DNA from 2 places in the Citrobacter sp. FDAARGOS_156 genome. Region 2 is predicted to be linked to the other one. Evidence: predicted binding sites of a transcription regulator. Region 2 holds the regulator's gene; the other holds the start of a gene.
What was found. Region 2 encodes PurR, which represses purine synthesis genes. Its sites were predicted from a motif close to CANGCAAACGTTTGCNTG; they were not measured.
Positions count from the first base shown of each region.

Region 1: purH (bifunctional phosphoribosylaminoimidazolecarboxamide formyltransferase/IMP cyclohydrolase) is a predicted target of PurR. The motif match lies at 2,680-2,697, and genes of this name have one in related genera.

Region 1 is NZ_CP014030.2:572,004-577,125, forward strand. Features, by position in the region: gene purD (phosphoribosylamine--glycine ligase) at 1-968, opposite strand, end outside; gene purH (bifunctional phosphoribosylaminoimidazolecarboxamide formyltransferase/IMP cyclohydrolase) at 984-2,573, opposite strand; rRNA gene AL515_RS02805 (16S ribosomal RNA) at 3,196-4,737, shown strand; tRNA gene AL515_RS02810 (tRNA-Glu) at 4,823-4,898, shown strand; rRNA gene AL515_RS02815 (23S ribosomal RNA) at 5,118-5,122, shown strand, end outside.
Region 2 is NZ_CP014030.2:2,479,750-2,484,871, forward strand. Features, by position in the region: gene punC (purine nucleoside transporter PunC) at 143-1,348, opposite strand; gene punR (DNA-binding transcriptional activator PunR) at 1,460-2,392, shown strand; gene purR (HTH-type transcriptional repressor PurR) at 2,389-3,414, opposite strand; gene cydH (cytochrome bd-I accessory subunit CydH) at 3,712-3,801, shown strand; gene AL515_RS12075 (MFS transporter) at 3,979-5,122, shown strand, end outside.

The DNA of each region.
Region 1 (5,122 bases), 1.9 Mb from region 2:
GTTTTCTCATCCAGCTTGCCGTCACAGGCGGCGAGGCAAAGATCCACCAGATCCGATTTCATGCGCAGCATGATCGGCTGGGTTTCCGGATCGCCGAAGCGGCAGTTAAACTCGATAACCTTCGGATTGCCCTGCTTATCGATCATCAGACCCGCATACAGGAAACCGGTGTAGGTGTTACCTTCCGCCGCCATGCCTTTCACGGTTGGCCAGATGATGCGTTCCATGGTGCGCTGGTGCACTTCATCGGTCACTACCGGAGCAGGGGAGTAGGCACCCATCCCGCCGGTGTTCGGGCCGGTATCGCCGTTACCCACGCGTTTGTGGTCCTGGCTGGTGGCCATCGGCAGCACGTGCTCGCCGTCGACCATCACGATAAAGCTCGCTTCTTCGCCGTCGAGGAACTCTTCGATAACGATGCGGTGGCCCGCGTCGCCAAACGCGTTACCGGCCAGCATGTCATGCACGGCGGCTTCCGCTTCCTCCAGCGTCATCGCCACGATAACGCCTTTCCCGGCAGCCAGGCCATCGGCTTTGATAACGATCGGCGCGCCTTTCTCGCGCAGGTAAGCCAGCGCAGGTTCGATTTCGGTGAAGTTCTGGTACTCCGCCGTTGGGATGTTATGACGGGCGAGGAAATCTTTGGTGAACGCTTTGGAGCCTTCCAGCTGCGCGGCACCTTCCGTTGGGCCGAAGATTTTCAGACCGGCGGCGCGGAATGCATCAACCACGCCAATCACCAGCGGCGCTTCCGGGCCAACAATGGTCAGATCGATCTTCTCGTTCTGGGCAAAGTCCAGCAGAGCCGGGATATCGGTTACGCCGATGGCCACGTTTTGCAACGCGGGCTCCAGTGCGGTACCGGCGTTACCCGGTGCGACAAAAACGGTATCAACCAGCGGGGACTGCGCGGCTTTCCAGGCCAGCGCGTGTTCGCGCCCGCCGTTGCCAATCACTAATACTTTCATCGTCTGCTCCGTGGATTAATGGCGGAAGTGGCGCATGTCGGTAAATACCATCGCAATGCCGTGTTCATTGGCGGCGGCAATCACTTCGTCATCGCGGATAGAACCGCCCGGCTGGATCACGCAGGTCACGCCCGCGGCAGCAGCGGCATCAATCCCGTCGCGGAACGGGAAGAACGCGTCGGAAGCCATAGAGGAACCTTTCACTTCCAGGCCTTCGTCGGCGGCTTTAATCCCGGCGATTTTGGCGGAGTAAACGCGGCTCATCTGGCCTGCGCCAATACCGATGGTCATATTGCCTTTGGCATAAACGATGGCGTTGGATTTAACGAACTTCGCCACTTTCCAGCAGAACAGCGCATCACGCAGCTCTTGCTCGGTCGGCTGGCGCTTGGTTACCACGCGCAGTTCAGCTTCGCTCACCATACCGAGGTCGCGGTCCTGAACCAGCAGGCCGCCGTTCACGCGTTTGAAGTCAAGGCCCGGAACGCGCTGCGCCCATTGGCCGCAGACCAGCACCCGAACGTTCTGCTTGGCTGCGGTAATTTTCAGAGCTTCTTCGGTGGCGGATGGCGCGATGATCACTTCCACGAACTGGCGGGAGATGATCGCCTGCGCGGTTTCAGCATCCAGCTCGCGGTTAAAGGCGATGATGCCGCCGAATGCTGAGGTCGGGTCGGTTTTGTAAGCACGATCGTAAGCGTCAAGAATAGAGGTGCTTACCGCTACACCGCACGGGTTGGCGTGCTTAACGATCACACAGGCCGGTTCGCTGAACTCTTTCACGCACTCCAGTGCCGCATCGGTATCAGCGATGTTGTTGTAGGAAAGCGCTTTACCCTGAACCTGCTGCGCGGTGGCAACGGACGCTTCTTTAACATTCTCTTCTATATAGAAGGCAGCCTGCTGGTGGCTGTTCTCGCCGTAGCGCATATCCTGCTTCTTAATGAAGTTCAGGTTCAGCGTACGCGGGAAGCGACCGGCGGCTTCTTTGCTTTCGCCGTGGTAAGCCGGAACCATGCTGCCGAAGTAGTTGGCGATCATGCTGTCGTAAGCGGCAGTGTGTTCGAAGGCTTTAATCGCGAGATCGAAACGGGTGTCGAGGGTCAGAGAACCGTCGTTGGCATCCATCTCTTTAATAATGGCGTCGTAGTCGCTGCTCTTCACAACGATAGCTACATCTTTATGGTTCTTGGCAGCGGAGCGCACCATGGTCGGGCCGCCGATATCAATGTTCTCTACGGCATCTTCCAGAGAACAGCCTTCGCGGGCGACGGTCTCGGCGAATGGATACAGGTTAACAACCACCATATCGATAGGCGCGATACCATGTTGTTCCATTATTCCGTCATCATGACCGCGACGACCAAGAATGCCACCGTGGACTTTCGGATGCAGGGTCTTCACGCGTCCATCCATCATTTCCGGGAAGCCGGTGTAATCGGAAACTTCGGTCACTGGCAGACCTTTCTCCGCTAAAAGGCGCGCAGTGCCACCTGTAGACAGCAACTCCACACCACGTGCGGAAAGTGCCTGAGCGAATTCGATGATACCGGCCTTGTCAGAAACACTGAGCAGAGCGCGGCGGACTGGACGACGTTGTTGCATGGTAAATCCCCTGGATTTGACTATTACAGAGAGCGTTAGGTGAATTCTTGGCTAAAAACTCAGCTAACGCCCCTTACGGGGCATCCTTGTTGTGCGGGGGCATTGTAACGAAAACGTTTGCGCAACGCTCGCGAATTTTTCTCTTTACCTCAATTCCATTATTTCATCTCTATAGATGAGGGATAAAACCAGGTGACTCTCGAAAGAGAACCTTATTTTTGTGGATAACTCTGTGTGTAAATGGGTATAAGACGGGGGTCTGCTGGGGATTGCAGCAGTCAGTCATTTTTCTGTCATTTAAGGGTTGCGGGCTGAGGGAAACTCCCTATAATGCGCCTCCATCGACACGGCGGATGTGAATCACTTCACACTAACTAGCCGGGTTGATTGAAGGGAAAAACCTGAAAATGAGGGTTGACTCTGAAAGAGGAAAGCGTAATATACGCCACCTCGCGACAGAGCGCTAAAGCGCGTCGCAACTGCTCTTTAACAATTTATCAGACAATCTGTGTGGGCACTCGAAGATACGGATTCTTAACGTCGCAAGACGAAAAATGAATACCAAGTCTCTGAGTGAACATACGTAATTCATTACGAAGTTTAATTCACGAGCATCAAACTTAAATTGAAGAGTTTGATCATGGCTCAGATTGAACGCTGGCGGCAGGCCTAACACATGCAAGTCGAACGGTAGCACAGAGGAGCTTGCTCCTTGGGTGACGAGTGGCGGACGGGTGAGTAATGTCTGGGAAACTGCCCGATGGAGGGGGATAACTACTGGAAACGGTAGCTAATACCGCATAATGTCGCAAGACCAAAGAGGGGGACCTTCGGGCCTCTTGCCATCGGATGTGCCCAGATGGGATTAGCTAGTAGGTGGGGTAACGGCTCACCTAGGCGACGATCCCTAGCTGGTCTGAGAGGATGACCAGCCACACTGGAACTGAGACACGGTCCAGACTCCTACGGGAGGCAGCAGTGGGGAATATTGCACAATGGGCGCAAGCCTGATGCAGCCATGCCGCGTGTATGAAGAAGGCCTTCGGGTTGTAAAGTACTTTCAGCGAGGAGGAAGGCGTTGTGGTTAATAACCGCAGCGATTGACGTTACTCGCAGAAGAAGCACCGGCTAACTCCGTGCCAGCAGCCGCGGTAATACGGAGGGTGCAAGCGTTAATCGGAATTACTGGGCGTAAAGCGCACGCAGGCGGTCTGTCAAGTCGGATGTGAAATCCCCGGGCTCAACCTGGGAACTGCATCCGAAACTGGCAGGCTAGAGTCTTGTAGAGGGGGGTAGAATTCCAGGTGTAGCGGTGAAATGCGTAGAGATCTGGAGGAATACCGGTGGCGAAGGCGGCCCCCTGGACAAAGACTGACGCTCAGGTGCGAAAGCGTGGGGAGCAAACAGGATTAGATACCCTGGTAGTCCACGCCGTAAACGATGTCGACTTGGAGGTTGTGCCCTTGAGGCGTGGCTTCCGGAGCTAACGCGTTAAGTCGACCGCCTGGGGAGTACGGCCGCAAGGTTAAAACTCAAATGAATTGACGGGGGCCCGCACAAGCGGTGGAGCATGTGGTTTAATTCGATGCAACGCGAAGAACCTTACCTACTCTTGACATCCACGGAACTTGCCAGAGATGGCTTGGTGCCTTCGGGAACCGTGAGACAGGTGCTGCATGGCTGTCGTCAGCTCGTGTTGTGAAATGTTGGGTTAAGTCCCGCAACGAGCGCAACCCTTATCCTTTGTTGCCAGCGGTCCGGCCGGGAACTCAAAGGAGACTGCCAGTGATAAACTGGAGGAAGGTGGGGATGACGTCAAGTCATCATGGCCCTTACGAGTAGGGCTACACACGTGCTACAATGGCGCATACAAAGAGAAGCGACCTCGCGAGAGCAAGCGGACCTCATAAAGTGCGTCGTAGTCCGGATTGGAGTCTGCAACTCGACTCCATGAAGTCGGAATCGCTAGTAATCGTGGATCAGAATGCCACGGTGAATACGTTCCCGGGCCTTGTACACACCGCCCGTCACACCATGGGAGTGGGTTGCAAAAGAAGTAGGTAGCTTAACCTTCGGGAGGGCGCTTACCACTTTGTGATTCATGACTGGGGTGAAGTCGTAACAAGGTAACCGTAGGGGAACCTGCGGTTGGATCACCTCCTTACCTTAAAGAAACGTTCTTTGTAGTGCTCACACAGATTGTCTGATGAAAAGTAAATAGCAAGGCGTCTTGCGATTGAGACTGACACGTCCCCTTCGTCTAGAGGCCCAGGACACCGCCCTTTCACGGCGGTAACAGGGGTTCGAATCCCCTAGGGGACGCCACTTGCTGGTTTGTGTGAGTGAAAGTCGCCGGCCTTAATATCTCAAAACTTACCTTCGGGTGACGTTTGAGATATTTGCTCTTTAAAAATCTGGATCAAGCTGAAAATTGAAACGACACACTGTTTCATTTCTCCGTAATAAGAAATGAAAAGCGGTGTGTTCGAGTCTCTCAAATTTTCGCAACACGGTGATGTTTTACGAAACATCTTCGGGTTGTGAGGTTA
Region 2 (5,122 bases):
CATGGAAGAACGGGAACCTGCTTGTTCCCGTTACTCTATAAATCTTATCGTTTTATTAACAACCGAAAATCAGTATAGGCCTGAATTTTTGGCTATTCAACCGAAAATTGTTAGCGGGCTAACTAAATGCCCGCAACAATGATTAATGTGACTCACCGTGTGCAACTTGCGCGCTCTCATCCGGCAAGGATGTGTTCTCAGCCTGTGACTGCATTTTGTAACCTAACGCGGCCAGCAACACTGTCGTCAGCATAACGCTGGTGGTCGTGAGCAGCGGCGTGCTGATTAACCACGAAACGACCAGGCTTGCCAGGAAGCATAACCCCAGTTGCAGCGTATTCTGCAACGCAGCGGCGCGCCCTGTTGCCTGAGGGAATGGGCGCAGCGCCTGAGCGACAACGATAGGGTAGATTGCCCCGTTCGCAATGGCCATCACGCAGAATGGGATCAGGATTTCAGCCAACGCAACGTGGTGAATAAAGCCTGTAGCCCAGGTGCCGATAACGCTAATGGCGTACAGGATAAGCAACCATGGCAGAAGCTGGCGACCCTGCCATTTTTGCAGTGCCGCGCGGCAGCCGTAACCCCCGATCAAAAATGCAATAGTTTGCGGGACATAGCTCAGACCAATCACAGCCGGGCTATAGCCCATTTCGCTAAGGATAAATGGTGAACCCGTCAGCCATGCGAAGAAACTTGCAGAACATGCTGCGTAAATCAGTACATTTCCACGGTATGCTTTGGAGCGCAGCAGCGTAGCGAACGTCAGTTTATCCTGGCTGTCGTCGCGCGCTTTTGCCGTTGGTTTTAAGCGCAGGGCCGGCAGCATCAGGATCAGGGTAATCGCAAAAAGGGTAGCAAAAATGGCCTGCCAGGAAAAATGTACCAGGATCCAACTGCCTAATAACGGTGCAAGTGCAGGGGATAATCCAACCAGCGGCATAATGGTGGCAAAAATGCGGTTTACTTTTTGTGAAGGATAATAATCGGTAACCAGCGCCTGCCAGATAACCGAAGCCGCACAGACACCAACGGCCTGAATAAAGCGTAGCACCAGTAAGCCGGTGGCGTTTTCTACCCACAACATGCCCAGGCTGCCCAGCGCGAAGATGGATAAGCCCAGCAGCAAAATAGGTTTGCGACCATAGTGGTCAGAGAGTGGCCCCCACAAAAGTTGTGCGACGGCAAATCCCGCTAAGAACAAGCTAAGGCTGGCACTCACGGCAGAGGCGGGCGTCTGTAAATCGGACTGAATAGCCGCAAAGGCGGGCAAATACATATCCGTTGCCAGAAAACCCAGCACGCTAAGACCTGCCAGCCAGACTAAAAACCCTTTTCCCGGTTGCATTATCGTTTCTCTTTTTAGCAATAGAACATTGCCGCTGAGTGTAGTGAGTGTAATTCTCGCTGTGAAACGCTAATATTTGCTTACTGATTTCAAATTTTTTGCAGGCAGAATATGTGGTCTGAATATTCACTTGAGGTGGTTGATGCGGTGGCGCGTAACGGTAGCTTTAGTTCTGCTGCTCAGGAGTTGCACCGCGTACCTTCGGCGGTAAGCTACACAGTGCGTCAACTGGAAGAGTGGCTGGCTGTGCCACTTTTTGAACGTCGTCATCGGGACGTGGAATTAACGCCTGCTGGCGCGTGGTTTTTAAAAGAAGGCCGATCTGTTATCAAAAAAATGCAGATCACCCGTCAGCAATGTCAGCAAATTGCCAACGGCTGGCGCGGGCAGTTGGCGATTGCAGTCGATAACATTGTCCGCCCGGATCGTACCCGCCAGATGATCGTGGATTTCTACCGCCATTTCGATGATGTGGAACTTCTGGTCTTTCAGGAGGTGTTTAACGGCGTCTGGGACGCGCTTTCAGATGGTCGGGTGGAGTTAGCTATCGGAGCAACGCAGGCCATTCCGGTAGGGGGGCGCTATACGTTCCGGGATATGGGAATGCTAAGCTGGAGTTGCGTGGTGGCCAGTCATCATCCGTTGGCGGCAATGCCGGGACCGCTCAGTGACGATACGTTGCGCAACTGGCCATCGCTGGTACGCGAAGACACGTCCCGTACGCTGCCAAAGCGTATTACCTGGCTACTGGACAACCAAAAACGCGTCGTGGTGCCTGACTGGGAATCATCGGCCACCTGCTTGTCAGCCGGACTCTGTGTCGGGATGGTACCGACGCATTTTGCTAAACCGTGGATCGATAGCGGAAAATGGGTGGCGTTACAGCTGGAAAATCCGTTCCCGGATGCCGCATGCTGTCTGACATGGCAACAGAACGATACGTCGCCGGCATTGAGCTGGCTGCTGGACTATTTAGGGGATAGCGAAACGCTGAACAAAGAGTGGCTGCGGGAGCCGGATGAGGCTCCCGCACAACAGTCTTAACGACGGTAATCGCGGAACGGGCCGTCGGCCACGGAGCGACGCTCTACCAGGCGTGGGTGTACCTCGATGGACTGCGATTCTTCACGTTTATTCACGATTCGGTCTAACAGCATGTTGAAGGCCGTTTCACCAAGTGAATCTTTTGGCTGATGGATGGTTGTCAGCGCAGGGGTGAAGTAACGGGCGTTGCGCACGTTGTCGTAACCGATAACTGAGATATCCTGCGGCACGCGCAGTCCCATCTCATCTGCGGCACACAGCGCACCCATCGCCATAATATCGCCACCACAGAATACGGCGGTTGGGCGATGTGACTGGGAGATGATTTGCTGCATAGCGCGGTAGCCGGATTCAGGCTCAAAATCACCCTGGACAATCCAGTTGTCAGGCACTTTAATCAGCGCTTCTTCCATCGCTTTCATGAAGCCAGCCAGGCGGCCTGCGCCGGTATTACGCTCCATAGGTCCTGGGATCACGCCGATCTCACGATGACCGCGTTCAATCAGATACCGGCCTGCCATGTAACCGCCTTCGAAAGCGTTATCAATGACGGTATCGGTAAAGTCGGCTTTTGCTTCGCCCCAGTCCATAACCACCATGGGAATATGGCGATACTCTTCGAGCATGGAAAGCAGTGATTCCGGATATTCTGAACACATTACCAGCAAGCCATCTACGCGCTTTTGCGCCATCATAGACAGATAAGCCTGCTGTTTTTCGAGACTGTTCCAGGCGTTGCCCAAAATCAGGGTGTAGCCTTTCTGGAAACAATTTTTCTCAACGGCCTCGATAATTTCGGCGAAATAGGCCGCTTCGCTGCTGGTTGCCAACAAACCGATCGATTTGGTGTGATTCACCTTCAGGCTACGTGCAACTGCGCTAGGGGAGTAGTGCAGCTCTTTGATCGCTGCCCAGACAGCGTTGCGCGTTTCTTCAGCGACAAAGCGCGTTTTGTTAATTACGTGTGATACGGTTGTAGTGGAAACGTTTGCTCGCTTCGCTACATCTTTAATAGTTGCCATTACATCTCACTCCAGACCATATCCTAAGCTCCTGAGAATACTCCAGGTAAACGTTTGCCTTCACACACCCTCAACGCAACGTCAGGGTTGCGGCACGCCGGGAAAACGACACGGAACGTCAGGAAGGGGTCAATGGCCGGTACGCTAATCAAGTAAGCGTGGAATTTTGTCTGATCTTAACGAAAAGGGGAAGAGTTAAAAGCAGTTATCAATATAAATCGTGAGAGATTTTTGCTTTCAAGTGTGTAAAAATGCGCAATATCACTTTTTGTGTGGGAATAAAAAGGAGAAAACTTGATGAGCACCGATCTGAAATTTTCGTTAGTAACGACCATAATTGTTCTGGGCCTGATTGTCGCGGGTGGCCTGACTGCAGCACTGCACTGATTTCCCCCGAGGGAGTTCGCTCTCCCTCATCCTTTCTGCTTGCCTTTTCCGTCCTATTTTTTGCAAATAAGCAAAAGTCTTTTGCAGTTTTGTTAACTTTATTAATTTTGCGATCAATGTCATGCTTTTGACTCTTATGATGTGTCGTGCCAAGGCTCGACGTTACGGAGTCGATAGATGAAACTAAATTATCCTTTACTGGCGCTGGCGATAGGTGCGTTTGGCATTGGAACGACCGAATTTTCTCCTATGGGGTTGCTACCCGTCATTGCCAAAGGCGTGGATGTATCCATTCCGGCCGCAGGGATGTTAATCAGCGCGTATGCGGTAGGCGTGATGGTTGGCGCCCCGCTGATGACATTACTGCTGTCCCATCGTGCGCGTCGCAATGCGCTTATCTTCCTGATGGCCATTTTTACGTTGGGTAATGTACTTTCGGCGATATCTCCGGATTACACGACGCTGATGCTGTCGCGCATTTTGACCAGTCTTAACCACGGGGCATTTTTCGGCCTTGGCTCTGTGGTTGCCGCAAGCGTGGTGCCCAAACACAAACAGGCCAGTGCCGTAGCAACTATGTTTATGGGGTTAACAATTGCCAATATTGGCGGTGTTCCCGCAGCAACCTGGCTTGGGGAAACCATCGGCTGGCGTATGTCCTTTATGGCGACGGCGGGACTGGGTGTTATCGCCATGGTCAGCCTGTTCTTCTCATTACCCAAAGGTGGGGCAGGAGAGCGCCCGGATGTCCGCAGCGAACTGGCGGTACTCATGCGTCCGCAGGTGTTGTCGGCTCTGCTGACGACCGTTCTGGGGGCCGGGGCGATGTTTACGCTTTATACCTACATCTCACCCGTGCTGCATAGCATTACTCATGCTACACCGGCGTTTGTCACCGCTATGCTGGTGCTGATTGGCGTTGGGTTCTCTATCGGTAACTATCTGGGGGGTAAACTGGCTGACCGTTCGGTTAACGGTACGCTGAAAGGCTTTTTACTGTTGCTGATGATTATTATGCTGGCGATACCTTTCCTTGCGCGTAATGAGCTGGGTGCGGCCGTGAGTATGGTGGTGTGGGGTGCAGCAACGTTTGCGGTGGTTCCGCCGCTGCAGATGCGTGTGATGCGCGTTGCCAGCGAGGCGCCTGGATTGTCATCGTCAGTTAATATTGGCGCGTTTAATCTGGGGAATGCCCTGGGAGCGGCGGCTGGTGGGGCGGTAATTTCCGGAGGGTTGGGCTACAGTTTCGTACCGGTAATGGGGGCGATTGTGGCGGGACTTGCGCTACTGCTGGTCTTTGTCTCGGCAAGGAAACAAGCGG